2 regions of the Streptomyces sp. CC224B genome follow, and region 1 is predicted to be linked to the other one. Evidence: riboswitches for the same ligand, from Rfam matches in the RefSeq annotation. Region 1 holds a riboswitch; the other holds the start of a gene.
The links. A riboswitch is a leader RNA that binds a small molecule or an ion and turns the genes downstream of it on or off. The one in region 1 is predicted to bind cobalamin.

Region 1 (7,432 bases):
CGGCGACGTGCAGATGAACTTCGCCCAGTCCAAGGACATGCCGAACCTCGGCATCTGGTTCCCGGCGAAGCAGGGCAAGAAGCCCACCACCTTCGCGCTGCCGTACGCCGCGGGCCTGGTGCACAAGGCCCCGCACGAGGCCAACGCCAAGAAGTTCCTCGACTACCTGCTCAGCCGGCAGGCGCAGCGGCAGGTCAGCGAGATCGGCGGCGGCTTCGCGGCCCGCAAGGACGTCAAGGCCACCGACGCGAACGCGATCGCCCTGGACAGGCTCATGGACGGCGTGGAGGTCTTCGAGCCGGACTGGGCCGACATCTCCGAGAACCTCACCTCCTACGTGGACGCCTGGAAGTCCGCCACCGGGAGCTGACCCGGGCGCGCGGGAGCCCCCGGCACCGGGGCCCCGGTGATCGGATCCGCCGGTGATCGCCGGGGTCCCGGGCACGCCGCCGTGACTAGGCTGGGGGCGTCGGCACAGCGTCGTTCCGGCGCCCCACCAGCCGCTTGCTTCACGGCAGACCGCAGACCGCAGGAGTGCACCGCATGGCAGAGCGCAAGCCCATCGAATCGTGGCTCACCGACATGGACGGCGTGCTCATCCACGAAGGCGTGCCGATCCCGGGCGCCGACGCCTTCATCAAGAAGCTCCGGGACTCCGGCCGGCCCTTCCTCGTGCTCACCAACAACTCCATCTACACCGCGCGCGACCTCCAGGCCCGGCTGACGCGCATGGGCCTGGAGGTGCCGGTCGCGAACATCTGGACGTCCGCGCTCGCCACCGCCCGGTTCCTCGACGACCAGCGGCCGGGCGGCACGGCGTACGTGATCGGCGAGGCGGGCCTGACCACCGCCCTGCACGACATCGGGTACGTGCTCACCGACCACGCGCCGGACTACGTGGTGCTCGGCGAGACCCGGACGTACTCCTTCGAGGCCATGACGAAGGCCGTGCGGCTCATCAACGACGGCGCCCGGTTCATCTGCACCAACCCCGACGAGACCGGCCCGTCCACGGAGGGGCCGCTGCCCGCGACGGGGGCCGTGGCCGCCCTCATCACCAAGGCGACCGGCAAGCAGCCGTACTTCGCGGGCAAGCCCAACCCCCTGATGATGCGGACCGGGCTGAACGCCATCGGGGCGCACTCCGAGACCAGCGCGATGATCGGCGACCGGATGGACACGGACGTCCTCGCCGGTCTGGAGGCGGGTATGGAGACGTTCCTGGTGCTGACCGGCCTGACGACCCGCGCCGACATCGACCGCTACCCCTACCGGCCGTCCAGGGTCGTGGACTCGATCGCCGACCTCGTCGACCGGATCTGACCCTCCTGACCTGCGGCGTCGTGAGCGGGACCGCGCCCCGGCCCGGCACCGCCCGGCTGCCCACGAGATGCGGGATGCCGCCTTACGCGTGAATCTGCTGGTACAGGAGGTTCACCATGCGTATATGTTCGCTTGCCGTGCGTGGCGCGGGGGCCCTGGCTCTCGCGGGCGCGCTCGCGGGGGTGCAGGGCGGGGCCGTCGCGCACGACCAGTCGCAGGTCAGGGCGCAGGTGTCGCCGGAAGCCGCCGTACCGGGCGAGCAGGTCGAGGTGCGGGTCTCGGGGTGCCGGGGGACGACCGGGTCGGCGGGGTCCGGCGCGTTCACCAAGGACGCCGAGCTGACGGGCAGCGGCAGCGGGAAGACGCTGTCCGGCTCCACCCGCGTCAAGGCGGGGCTCACGGGCACCTACGAGATCACGGTGATCTGCGACGGGCACCCGCACCAGGGCGTCGGCACCGTGCGGGTCGGCGGCGGCCAGGACCGGGCGACGCCGCAGGCACCCGTACGGGCCGGAGGCGGCGGCACCGCGCACCTGCAGCCCACGGCCGCGGTCGCCGAGGGGACCGGCCCGGGCACCCGGCACGCGGTCGTCGGCCTGGTGCTCGCCGGCGCCGCCGCCGTCGCCGTGGCCCTCCGCAGCGTCCGCCGGCACCGCTCGGACTGACCATGAGCGGGCCCGAGCCCGGCAGCGGCAGGGGCACGCACGGCACGAGCCGTCTCGTCATGGGGCTGGCGTGGGCCGTGCTGCTGGTGGGCCTGTGGCTGTGGGGCAACGAGATCACCGATGTGCGCGGCGGCCTGTCCGACCCCACCACCGGCGACGTCGCCGCCGTCGGCCGCCCCGCCGGGGTCGAGCTGCCGGCCCCGCGCGAGCCGCTGCCCGCCGCCCGGCCCCTGCGCGTGGACGTACCCGCGCTCGGCGTGCGGGCCCCGGTGGTGGCGCGCGGCCTGGACGCGGACGGCGCCATAGACCCGCCGTCGTACGCGCGGCCGGGAGTCGTCGGCTGGTACGGCGGCGGGGTGCGGCCCGGGGCCGCCGGGGTCGCGCTGTTCGTCGGGCACGTGGACACCGAGAGCAGGCCCGCCGTCTTCTACCACCTCAGCGCGGTCCGCCCGGGCCAGCAGGTGGGGGTGGTGCGCGACGACGGGTCGGTCGCCGAGTTCACGGTGGACGACGTACGGGTGCTCAGCAGGGAGGACTTCGACGCCGGGGCGGCGTACGGCCCCCGCGAGCGGGGCCGCGCCGAGATCCGCCTCATCACCTGCGGCGGCAGCTTCGACCGCGCGAGCCGCACGTACTCGGCGAACGTGGTCGTCTCCGCCTACCTGACGGGGGTGGCGGGGCCGTAGCAGGCCGGGGCGAGGCCGCGGGCGGCCGGGGCGGTCCGGACGGGCGGGACGGCCGGGGCCCGGTGACCGGTGACCGCGGACCGGTCGCCGCGCCCCGGCCGCCCGGCGCGCTAGCCCTCCCGCGCGGCCGCGCCGCCGCGGACGGCGCGCAGGCCGAGGCCGCCGAAGACGGCCGCGAACACCGCCCACAGCACGACGTGCGAGGCGAGCGACAGCACCCGGAAGTCCCACAGCAGCGTCGCGTCGACCGGCACCGGGTCCGGGTTGTCCGGCAGCGTCCACAGCAGCGCGAGGACGGCGACCGCCGTGCCCGCCGCCGCGAGCTGCCGCACCGGCTGCGGCCGCGCGGCGAGGCGTACGTACACCTGCCACACCAGGAACATGCCGAGCACGCCGATCACGACCGCCGCCAGCCACATCGTCTGGCGGTCGCCCACGGTGCCGGAGTCGCCGACGCCCGGCGGGTTCGCCGGGTAGCGCAGGGCCGGGAAGAGGGAGACCGCGAGGAACGCGGCGGCGCAGAACGCGAGCGCTCTCGGCCAGGGCGCGGCGCGCGGGTCGCGCCGGTGCACCAGCGCGTACGCGACGGCGCACAGCACGCCGATCGCCAGGCCCGCGACGACCAGCGCGACCACCAGGCCCGCGTGCTGGGTCGAGCGCGAGAACAGCTCCTCGTGGTGCTGCACGGCGTTCGCGGCGGCCGCGTCGTCGTGGGCGTGGGCCTGCGAGCGGGCCTCCTCGGCGCGGATCGCCCTGTCCATCAGGGGCTCGGCGAGCAGCAGCGAGAAGAGCCCGGCGGCGAGCCCGCCCAGGCCCCCGGCCGCGAGACCGCGGCCGAGCAGCGACAGGACGGGGGAGGAGGCCACGGGGGAGGCGGCCGGGGAGTCAGGGGACATCGGGGAACGGGGAGCGGTCGGGGAGTTCGGGGACGGGGAGGAAGAAACGTGGTGCGGGGACGCGGTCATGGCGGACGCGGCCCCGATCAGTGGCAGGGGGCACCGAAGAGGTGCCGGCCGTCGTGGGCGAACTCGTGGAGGTAGTCGCCGGTCGCCGAGATCAGCGAACCGTTGTCCATGAAGACGGCGTACAGGGCGATCAGCGCGAGGATCACGGCCCCCGCCGCCAGCAGCCAGTCGCGGGTCCCGAGGGTCGCGGACCGTATCGCGGCGGTGTCGGTGTGTGAAGCGGTGTGCGCGGGCGCAGCAGACATACCGGGCTCTCCTTCTGGGGTTTCCACGCCCCATGGCAGGAGGACGACGGGGTCAGTTCCTGACTTCCCCACGCCCGAGCGTGGGGTCACAGTGGCGGGACCGTCCCGGAGTCACACCGGGTTCCTGGCGACCGTCGCCTCGACGTATGGACTTGTCGCCCGGAGAGTCGCAGGTGGTCATGGACACTGTCAACCAAAGGCCGCGCCCGGAGCCGGGCGCGCGCGGAGGGCGTACGCCCTCCGTCGACGGGCACCACCTGACCCGGTCAACGACCCGCTCCCCCCGGAGTCGCCGACCGGGCCGGTCCTCCCGTCGCGCACGCTCGAGCTGCGGGAGAAACCCGGCGTCGGCGCGGGGAGGCTTCGGATGGTCCGTCGGTCGTGGAGTGGCGCGCGCACATCCCGCAACGCCCCGGCGCGCGCGACAGCGCGCGCGGACCGGGATGCGCACCTCCGGCCGGGGGCTTGGGCCGTGCCTACGACTTTAGAGCGCGCGGCCGCGTCGGCCTAGGCAAGTTTGACGCCAACTGGCATGTGTGCAAGGGGAGATGGTCCCCCGGCCGGTACGTCACGGTCTCGTGGGATTGCGCAGGGTTGTGCCACGATTGAGCCACGGAACGTGCACCCGAGGGGGAGTGGATGTACCGCAACAAGGCAGGTCGCGGGCGGGGTGCCGCGGCCAGGGGGGTGCCGGTGGCGGCAGTGCTCGCGGGGGCCGCGCTGCTGCTCTCGGGGTGCTCGTCCGACGGCGGCGGCGACGGGGACGGCGACCGGGACCGCACGACCCGCCCGGTGGGGCAGCGGCCCGCGGACACCGGCCCGTTCTGGGTCAACCCCGAGGGGAGCGCGGCCCGGCAGGCCGCCGCGTACGAGAAGGACGGCAGGAAGGACGAGGCGGCGCAGATCCGCAAGATCGCCGAGCAGCCCGTCGGCGAGTGGATCGGGCCGGACCGGCCCGAGGAGGAGGCGCGCGGCCTCACCGAGGCCGCCGAGAAGGCCGGCCGGGACGCGCTGCTCGTCCTCTACAACATCCCGCACCGCGACTGCGGCCAGTTCTCCCGGGGCGGCGCCGCCGACGGCGACGCCTACCGCGCGTGGATCGACGGCGTCGCCCGGGGCATCGGCGACCGGCGCGCCACGGTCGTCCTGGAGCCGGACGCCGTCCTGCACATGGTCGACCGGTGCACCCCCGAGCAGTTCCACGAGGAGCGCTACGCCGCCCTGCGGGGCGCCGTCGAGACGCTCACCGCGCTGAAGAACACCAAGGTCTACCTGGACGCGGGCAACGCGGGCTGGTCGCACCCGGACGCCCTGCACGAGCCGCTGCGGCGCTCCGGGGCCGAGCGGGCCGACGGCTTCGCGGTGAACGTCTCCAACTTCCAGACCACCGAGGCCAGCGAGGCGTACGGCAAGAGGCTGTCGGCCGGGCTGGGCGGCAAGCCGTTCGTCGTCGACACGAGCCGCAACGGCCGCGGGCCCTACACCGGCGGGGGCAAGGACCCCTGGTGCAACCCCCCTGGCCGGGGCCTGGGCGAGGCGCCCACCACCAGGACCGGGGACCCGCAGGTCGCCGCGTACCTCTGGGTCAAGCGGCCCGGGGAGTCCGACGGCACGTGTCGCGGGGGGCCGCGGGCCGGGCAGTGGTGGCCCGAGTACGCACTCGGGCTCGCGCGAAGGAGCGCCCTGTAGGGGAGCGCCCTGCAGGGGCGCGGGGACCTGCGCGAGCAATTGGGGACGTGCCGCAGACGCGTCTGGTGGGTGTGTCGGCAGACGCGTCTGCGGGCTCGTCGTGGCTGGTCGCGCAGTTCCTCGCGCCCCTGGGGAGACTGGCCTCGGGGCATCGGTAGCGCATGGGCCTGGCTCGGGTGGCCTTGCCTGTTGGTGTGCGCCCCGGGGGAGCTGGCCTCAGGGCACCCGGAGCCAGCGGGCCTTGCTCGGGACGCCCTTCTCGTTGGTCACGAAGAGCATGTACCAGCCCGACTCCACCAGGGCGCGGTTCTTCGGCACGGTGACCGTGAGGCCCGTCGGGGACTTCTTCAGGCCGAGGGCGATCGACGTCTGGTCGATGTCCGTGACGTGGGTGGTGGCGGAGGGCCGGATGAGGCGGGCCCTCTTGACGGAGGGGGCGTCCTTCGTGGGGAACGTGCCGGACGCGCCCCGCTTCAGGGTCCTGGGCCCCGCCCCGAGCGCGGGCCGGTCGCCGCGGTACAGGTACGGCGGCGTGTAGATCTCCATCCGCTGCTCGAAGCGGCCCGGCTTCGAGTCCGCCGCGTCCCCGTACAGCGGGTCGGAGCCGAAGAACAGCACGCGGCCGTCGGGCAGCAGGAGCGAGCCCGCATGGTAGTTGCGGCCCACGTGCGGGTCGGCGACCTTCTCGAAGGTGTTCTCGCGCGGGTCGTACAGGCGCGCCTCGCGGATGTCGGAGCCGCCGCGGCCGCGGTAGTCCTCGGAGCCGCCGGAGACCAGGACGGAGTCGTCGGGCAGGATCGACGTCTGCGGGTAGCGGGTGCCCTTGTCCAGTTCGGGCCCGTCCACGAAGCGCGGGCGGGCCGCCCGCAGGTCGACGACGCGGGTCTTCTTCGAGGCCTTCCTGGACTCGCCGACGCCGCCCCCGCCGACGACCAGGTAGCGCTGGTCCTGGGCGGGTGGCAGCTCGACCGTGGCGGAGGTCTCCAGGAGGTGCGGGTCGCTCATGCCGGGGATCTTCCGGAACGTGTTCGTCCGCAGGTTCCAGACGCCGGGGTCGCGGCCGACGTCGTCGGGGCCGTAGCCCGCGTTGGAGCCGGAGTAGAAGAGCCTGCCGTCCGCCATCTGGAAGACCGCCGGGTAGGTCGGGAACTGGCGGACCTTCCTGGTGTACGCCCACTTCCTGGTCCTCGGGTCGTACACCTCGTTCTTGCCGGGGACGAGCTGGCCGATCTCGTCCAGGCCGGACAGGGAGAGCACCCTGCCGTCGGCGAGCGTGGTCAGCGTCGGGTACCAGCGCGCCTCGTTCATCGGGTCGACCTTGACGTACCGCTCGGCGACCGGGTCGAACTCGAAGGCGTCCTTGATGCCCTGGAAGTCCTTCTTGTCGAGGGCGAGCTTCTGCGCGATGCCGTACGTGTTGCGGGCGTCGGCGCCGGTGAGGCCGCGCACGCGGTAGTTGTCCTGCGTACCGGTCTCGTACCGCGCGCCGCTCCGCTGCGCCTCGACGTAGATGCGGCCGAGCCCCGGGTCGTTGCGCAGGAACCTCCCCGTCCGCCTGTCGAAGACCTTCCGCGCGCGCTCGACGACGACCGGGTCCTTCGACACGAACGTCCTGCCGTTCGTCCTTCCGGTGAACAGGGTGCCCGCGGGCAGCGTGATCGGCTTGTCCGGGTTCTCGTTGTGCACGATCATCAGGCCGCCGGCCTTGGTGACGTCCCCCTTCAGCTTCTCGTACCGCTTGGTGCCGCCCGCGATGAGCAGCCTGCCGTCGGCGAGCTGGGTGTGGCCGGTGCAGAACAGGTCCGTGGGCGTCGGGACCCGCTTGACGGTGTTCTTCTCCGGGTCCCACAGCCGGGTGT
Region 2 (7,432 bases), on a different contig from region 1:
GGACACTTCGAACCGATCCCCGGGGGCGGCGCGGCCGTCGCGCTCGACGAGGTCGAGATCTCCATCATCCGCTCCCTGGCCGTCCAGCTCCTGGAGCTGATCGGCCCGGGCGAGGAGCCCGCGGGCGCCGACGGCGACCCGTTCGCCGAGCTCTTCACGCAGGGGCCGAGCGAGCCGCCCGCCGACCCGGTGCTCAAGCGGCTGCTCCCGGACGCGTACGGCGGGCCCGGCACCGAGGAGGCCTCCGCGGAGCAGGCCGCCGAACTGCGGTCGTACTCCGCGGAGTTCCGCCGCTTCACCGAGAACGACCTGCGGGCGCGCAAGCGCGACGACGCGCTCGCGGTGATCCGCTGCCTCGACGCGCTGACCGTCGCGGGCGAGGGCGGCGCCGTGCTCAAGCTGTCGGCCGACGACTCGCGGTGCTGGCTCGGCGCGCTCAACGACCTGCGGCTCGCGATCGGCACCCGCCTCGACGTGACCGACGAGGAGGACACCGACATCCTCTACCGGCTGCCGGACTCCGACCCGCGCAAGCCGATGGTGATGGCGTACCTGTGGCTGGGCGGACTCCAGGAGACGCTCGTCGAGACGCTGATGCCGTGAGCCGTGAGCCGTGAGCCGTGAGCCGTGAGCCGTGACGCGGTGGTGACTGCGGGGCTCCTCGCGGCCGCGGTCGGCGTACGGATTCGGGCAGGGGGACGTGACGGTTTCCCGACGCCCGCGTGACCTCCCGTTGAAGATCGTGGGCGTTCGCTCAACGAACGCTCAAATCCGGATAACGATCCGGTCACCGTACTGTCCGACTATGCCAACCGGTGTACCTTTTGCCTGCTTCTTCCTGTGGTGTGCGCCACACCTGGCTCATTCGATCACTGTGACGGTCGTGATAAATGTTCACGACCACTCGGTGACGCCACCCATGTCGCCGGGAACACGCCAGGGGCCGGCAGACCGCCGGCGGCACTCCATCACCATCCGGGGGATCACGACCTGGTCCGCGGCGACACCGCAGTTCGCGGCGCGGATCAGCATGGAGAAAGGCGTCACCATGACCTCAGTGCAGGTCGAAGAACACCACGACGAGCACGGCGGCAATGGTGCCGCGGCGGGCTCCGGCGCGTCCGGCGACAGCGAGGGCTACCAGCGCGGCCTGGGTGCGCGGCAGATCCAGATGATCGCCATCGGCGGTGCCATCGGCACCGGCCTCTTCCTCGGCGCGGGCAAGGCCATCCACAAGGCCGGCCCCAGTCTCATCCTCGCGTACGCCATCGCCGGCCTCGTGATCTTCTTCATCATGCGGGCCCTGGGCGAGCTGCTGATGTACCGCCCCGTCTCCGGCTCGTTCTCGGAGTACGCCCGCGAGTTCGTCGGCCCCTTCTTCGGGTTCGTGACCGGCTGGACGTACTGGCTCTTCTGGGTCGTCACCGGCATCACCGAGGTCACCGCGGCCGCCCAGTACATGCAGTACTGGACGCACGGCTCCATTCCGCAGTGGGGCTACGCGCTGATCTTCACCGTCATCCTGTACGGCGCCAACCTGATCTCCGTGAAGCTCTTCGGCGAGCTGGAGTTCTGGTTCTCCATGGTCAAGGTCACCGCCATCATCGGCATGATCCTGATCTGCGCCGGCATCCTCACCATCGGCTTCTCCGACGCCGGTGACACCGCGTCCGTGTCGCACCTGTGGGACAACGGCGGCTTCTTCCCCAACGGCATCGGCAACACGCTGATGACCCTCCAGATCGTGATGTTCGCCTTCCTCGCCGTGGAGCTGGTCGGCGTCACCGCCGGTGAGTCCAAGGACCCGGAGAAGACGCTGCCCAAGGCGATCAACACCGTCCCGTGGCGCATCGCCGTCTTCTACGTCGGCGCCCTGATCATGATCCTGTCGGTCGTGCCGTGGACGCACTTCCAGCCGGGCGTCTCCCCGTTCGTCGCGGCCTTCGAGAAGATGGGCCTCGGCATCGGCGCCGCGATCGTGAACTTCGTGGTCCTGACCGCCGCGCTCTCCTCCTGCAACTCGGGCATGTACTCCACCGGCCGCATGCTGCGCGACCTCGCGCTCAACGGCCAGGGCCCGGCGTTCTTCACCAAGCTCACCAAGAACGGCCTGCCGCTGGTCGGCACCACCTTCTCCGCCGCGCTGATGCTCGTCGGCGTGTGGATCAACTACCAGTGGCCGGGCGAGGCGTTCAACTACGTCGTCTCCTTCGCCACGATCTCCGGCATGTGGGCCTGGATCATGATCCTGGTCTCCCAGATCAACTACCGCCGCAAGGCCGACCGCGGCATCCTGCCGCAGTCCACCTTCCGCGCGCCGGGCGCCCCGTACACGAGCTGGTTCGCGCTCGCCTTCATCGCCATGGTCATCGTGATGATGGGCGTCGACAAGGACGCCCGGATCTCGCTGTACTGCGCCCCGATCTGGGCCGCCATCCTCTGTGTGGCCTACCTCGTCCTCAAGAGCCGCAACCCGGAGGGCGCCGCCTTCCGCAAGCGCGAGCACACCGCCGTGGCCGCCGACGCCGCGCCGGGCAAGGACTGACACCTCCCCAGGGGCCCGCGGGTCCCGGAGGTCCGGCATGCGGGCCGTCGCGTATCGCTCTGTGATACGCGGCGGCCCGTCCGCGTGTCCGGCCTGCTTATCCTGACCGGCATGCTGACCATCACCCAGGCCCTGCACGACCAGATCGTCGCGCACGCGCGCAAGGACCACCCCGACGAGGCGTGCGGCGTCGTCGCGGGCCCGGCGGGCACGGACCGCCCCGAGCGGTTCATCCCGATGCTGAACGCGGCCCGCTCACCCACGTTCTACGAGTTCGACTCGACCGACCTGCTCAAGCTCTACCGCGACCTCGACGACCGCGACGAGGAGCCGGTGGTCATCTACCACTCGCACACGGCCACCGAGGCCTACCCCTCCCGCACCGACATCAGCTACGCCAACGAGCCGGGCGCCCACTACGTCCTCGTCTCGACGGCCGACACGGACGGCGCCGGGCCCTTCCAGTTCCGCTCGTTCCGCATCGTGGACGGAGAGGTCACCGAGGAAGAGGTGCGGCTCGTCCAGGCATACTGAGCACGACCTTCGAGGCGGCAGGACCCAGGAAGCCGGTGTGACTCCGGCGCGGTCCCGCCACTGTGACCGGCACGCGCGTGCCGTGAGCCAGGAACTGCCCTGCCGCCTCCTCCCACTTGACGCAGGGGACGCGGAAATCCCCTGGAGGAGGACCGCACAGCCATGCGCATCCGCGTACTGCTCGCCGCCGCGGCGACCCTGCTGCCCCTGACCGCCTGCTCGCCGGGGAGCGACTCCGGCGCGGGAGACGGCAAGGCCACGGCCGCCGGGTTCCCGTACACCGTCACGAACTGCGGCGTGAAGACGACGTACCAGGCGCCCCCGAAGCGTGCCGTCACCATGAACCAGCACGTGACGGAGATCCTCCTGGCGCTGGGCCTGAAGGACCGCATCGCCGGCACCGCCTACCTCGACGACAAGATCCTTCCCGAGTACGAGAAGGCCTACAGGTCGCGCCCGGTCCTGGCCAAGGAGTACCCCTCGTACGAGAAGCTCCTCGCCGCCAACCCCGACTTCGTCTACGGCGGCTACGCGAGCTCCTTCGCGGAGAACGACGGCCGCTCCCGCGCCGCCCTCGCCAAGTCCGGCATCAACTCCCGGCTCAACATCGAGAGCTGCGCCGACAAGCCGGTCACCATGGACGACCTCTACCGGGAGATCCGCGAGACCGGCGCCACGTTCGGCGTCCGCGACCGCGCGGAGAAGTGGGTGCGCTCGGCCAGGGCGGAACTGGCCCGCGCCACGAAGAGGACCGAGGGCGGCAGGCCCCCGTCCGTCTTCGTCTACGACAGCGGCGACAAGACCGCCTTCACCGCGGGCGGCAAGGGCATCGGCAACGACATCATCGAGCGCGCGGGCGGCCGCAACGTCATGGCCGACCTCGACAAGCCCTTCGGCGACGCCTCCTGGGAGACCGTGGTCGACCGCCGTCCCGACGTGATCCTCATCTACGACTACGGCGCGACGACGGTGGCCCAGAAGAAGAAGCGCCTCCTCGACGACCCCGCCCTCAAGGACGTCCCCGCCGTGAGGAACAAGCGCTTCGCGGTGCTGCCGCTGTCGGACGTGGTGCTGGGGGTGAGAGCCCCCAAGGCGGTGGAGAAGCTGGCGGAGCAGCTTCGGTGATGCCCACGGAGAAGCCCGCTCCGGCCGGGGTTCCGCCCGTCCGGTGGTTGCGGACGAGCGCGAAGCGCGATCGGCGGGGGTCCGGGGGGTCCGGCGGCGCAGCCCCCGGTGCCGGGAAGGGGCGGGGCCGGGGAGCCCCCGGCGGCCTCGCCTACGGCACCCTCATAGCCCTGCTCGTCCTCGCCCTCGCGGCCGCGGGCACCGCCGCGCTGGCCTACGGCTCCGTGCGGATCCCGCCCGCCGAGGTGCTCGACATCCTCACGGGCCGGGCCCAGGGGCCGTCCCCGTACCGCACCATCGTCCTGGACGTCCGCCTCCCGCGCGTCCTGCTCGGGGCCGTCGTGGGCGCGGGCCTGGCCGTCGTCGGCGCCACCCTCCAGGCGCTGGTCCGCAACCCGCTGGCCGACCCGTTCCTGCTGGGCGTCTCCTCCGGTGCCTCCGCCGCCGCGGTCTCGGTGATCGTGCTGGGCGTGGGCGCGGGCCTGGCCACCACGGTGACCGTCCCGGTGGCGTCCTTCGCGGGCGCGTTCCTCGCCCTGCTCGTCGTCTACTCGCTGGCCCGCGACCCCGGCGGCGGCTTCACCACCAGCCGCCTGGTCCTCGCCGGCGTGGCCGTCTCGTACATCCTGTCCGCCCTGACCAGCCTGATCCTGGTGATGTCGGCCCGCGCCGACCACCTCAAGGAGGTCCTGTACTGGACGCTCGGCGGGCTCGGCAGCGCCCGCTGGGACATGCTCGCCGTGCCCCTGACCGTGCTGGCCGCGGGCACGGCCCTGCTCGTGGCGCTGGCCCGGCTGCTGGACCTGCTGCTCGTCGGCGAGGAGGGCGCGACCGTCCTCGGCCTGGACACGGCCCGGTTCCGCGCGGGCGCCTTCGTCCTCACCTCGCTGGTGACCGGCGTGCTCGTCGCGCACAGCGGGGCCATCGGCTTCGTCGGCCTGATGGTGCCGCACGCCGCCCGCATGCTGGTCGGCGCCGGACACCGGGCGCTGCTGCCGGTGGCCGCGCTGATGGGCGCGGTGTTCCTGGTCGTCGCCGACCTCGGGGCCCGCACCGTGGCGGCCCCGCAGGACGTGCCCGTCGGCGTCCTCACCGCCCTCACCGGCGGACCGTTCTTCCTCTGGCAACTGCGCCGGGGCCGGGCACGCGCGGAGGCGGCGGCATGACCAGAACCTGGCACCAGGGGCCGGAGGGGCCGGAGGGAACAGAGGGGCCGGAGGCGACGGAGGCGACGGAGGCGACGGGGGACGCCGCCGGTGCGGGGGCCGTCCGGGCGCTGCGCACCGAGGACCTCGGCTACACCACCCCCTTGGGCCGCCGCCTCGTCGACGGCGTCTCACTCACCGTGCGTGCCGGTGAGACGGTCGGCCTCGTCGGCCCCAACGGCAGCGGCAAGACGACCCTGCTGCGCTGCGTGTACGGCGCGCTCACGCCCACGGCGGGCCGCGTCCTGCTCGACGGGGCGGACCTCGCCGCGGCCGGGGCCAAGGCGCGGGCCCGCCGGATCGCCACCGTCCCGCAGGACGGGCAGACCGGCTTCGACCTCTCGGTCCGCCAGATCGTGGCCATGGGCCGCTCCCCGCACAAGCGCTTCTGGGAGGCCGACACGGCCGCCGACCGGGCCCTCGTCGACGAGGCCCTGGACCAGGTCGGCGCGGACGGCCTCGCGGACCGCCCCTTCGGGCAGCTCTCCGGCGGCGAACGCCAACGCGCGCTGCTCGCCCGGGCGCTGGTCCAGCAGCCGGGCGTCCTGGTCCTGGACGAGCCCACCAACCACCTGGACATCCGCTACCAACTGGAGATCCTCGGCCTCGTCCGGACCCTCGGCACGGCGAACCTGCTCGCGCTGCACGACCTGACGCTGGCCGCGTACTACTGCGACCGCCTCTACGTCCTCGACGGCGGCCGGGTGGTGGTGTCCGGGCCGCCGGGGGAGGTCCTGACCGCCGGGCTCCTCGCGGAGGTGTACGGCGTCGCCGCCGAGGTGGCCGTCCACCCCGCCACCGGCGCCCCCACGGTCACGTATCTGCCGGGGCCGCCGCAGCGGACGCCCGCGGGCTGAGCCCCGGCCGGTCCGCGTCCGGGGCCCCGCCGCCCGGGTCCGGACCGGGGCCGGGCAGGTCGGTGCGCGTCCCGTACGGGGGCCCGGCCGGGCGGCACACGTCCCGTGCGGGGGCCGGGCCGGGCGGCCCCTGTCCGGGGACCGAACCGGATGCGTCCGGTATGCGAGATCACATTCCGGGACCCGGACCGGGAATCGTTACGATGACCGCATGGTTTCGAACGACGTGAGCATCGATACGACGCCGGGCGCCCTGCTCGTCGGCCGGCTGCACGTCGACCTGTGCCGTCTCGCCAGCGCCATCTGTCGGCGCTGAGGCGCCGACGGGCGCCGCAGCCCGGCCGGCACCGCGGCGCCGCCCGCCCTCCCGCCGCGCCCCGGGGCGCCGTACCTCCGGCCGCCGGGCGTCCCGGGCGCCCCCGGCCGCCGTACCGCCCGGTCCCGTCCGGACCGCGTTCGATCACCACCGCCCCTTCCTCCCGACAGGAGCCCACCCCATGGCCATCGAGGTCCGCATCCCGACCATCCTCCGCACCTACACCGGCGGCGAGAAGGCCGTCGAGGGCAACGGCGACACCATCGCCGCGCTCTTCGCCGACCTCGAGACCCGGCACGCGGGCATCCAGGAGCGCCTCGTCGACAAGGACAAGGGCAACGAGCTGCGCCGGTTCGTGAACGTGTACCTGAACGACGAGGACGTCCGCTTCCTGGACGGCGTGTCCACCAAGCTCAGCGACGGCGACAGCGTCACGATCCTGCCCGCCGTCGCGGGCGGCATGAGCTGACGACGCATGCGCTACGACTCCCCGCTCGCGGCCGTCGGCAACACGCCCCTGGTCCGCCTCCCGCGCCTGTCGCCGTCCGCCGAGGTCCGCGTCTGGGCCAAGCTGGAGGACCGCAACCCGACCGGCTCCACCAAGGACCGGCCCGCGCTCCACATGGTCGAACAGGCCGAGAAGGACGGCCGGTTGACGCCCGGCTGCACCATCCTCGAACCGACCTCCGGCAACACCGGCATCTCCCTCGCCATGGCGGCCCGGCTCAAGGGCTATCGCATGGTGTGCGTCATGCCGGAGAACACCTCGCAGGAGCGGCGCGACCTCCTCGCCATGTGGGGCGCCGAGATCATCTCGTCGCCCGCAGCGGGGGGCTCCAACACGGCGGTG

Region 2: it holds a riboswitch for cobalamin, as region 1 does, so the genes downstream of both, QK440_RS32465 (ABC transporter substrate-binding protein) here and QK440_RS05310 (CbtB-domain containing protein) in region 1, are expected to answer to the same signal.

Annotation. Positions count from the first base shown of each region.
Region 1 covers NZ_JASCXL010000008.1:74,161-81,592, reverse strand. Annotated here, with positions in the region: gene QK440_RS05335 (2-aminoethylphosphonate ABC transporter substrate-binding protein) at 1-370, shown strand, start outside; gene QK440_RS05330 (HAD-IIA family hydrolase) at 544-1,323, shown strand; gene QK440_RS05325 (hypothetical protein) at 1,440-1,988, shown strand; gene QK440_RS05320 (class F sortase) at 1,991-2,674, shown strand; gene QK440_RS05315 (CbtA family protein) at 2,785-3,570, opposite strand; gene QK440_RS05310 (CbtB-domain containing protein) at 3,657-3,884, opposite strand; cobalamin riboswitch at 3,917-4,041, opposite strand; gene QK440_RS05305 (glycoside hydrolase family 6 protein) at 4,524-5,573, shown strand; gene QK440_RS05300 (kelch motif-containing protein) at 5,790-7,432, opposite strand, start outside.
Region 2 covers NZ_JASCXL010000108.1:15,775-23,206, reverse strand. Annotated here, with positions in the region: gene QK440_RS32485 (DUF2017 domain-containing protein) at 1-603, shown strand, start outside; gene QK440_RS32480 (hypothetical protein) at 895-1,050, opposite strand; gene QK440_RS32475 (amino acid permease) at 1,049-2,545, shown strand; gene QK440_RS32470 (M67 family metallopeptidase) at 2,657-3,079, shown strand; cobalamin riboswitch at 3,065-3,197, shown strand; gene QK440_RS32465 (ABC transporter substrate-binding protein) at 3,242-4,204, shown strand; gene QK440_RS32460 (iron ABC transporter permease) at 4,204-5,370, shown strand; gene QK440_RS32455 (ABC transporter ATP-binding protein) at 5,367-6,266, shown strand; gene QK440_RS41480 (putative leader peptide) at 6,478-6,582, shown strand; gene QK440_RS32445 (MoaD/ThiS family protein) at 6,764-7,051, shown strand; gene QK440_RS32440 (cysteine synthase) at 7,058-7,432, shown strand, end outside.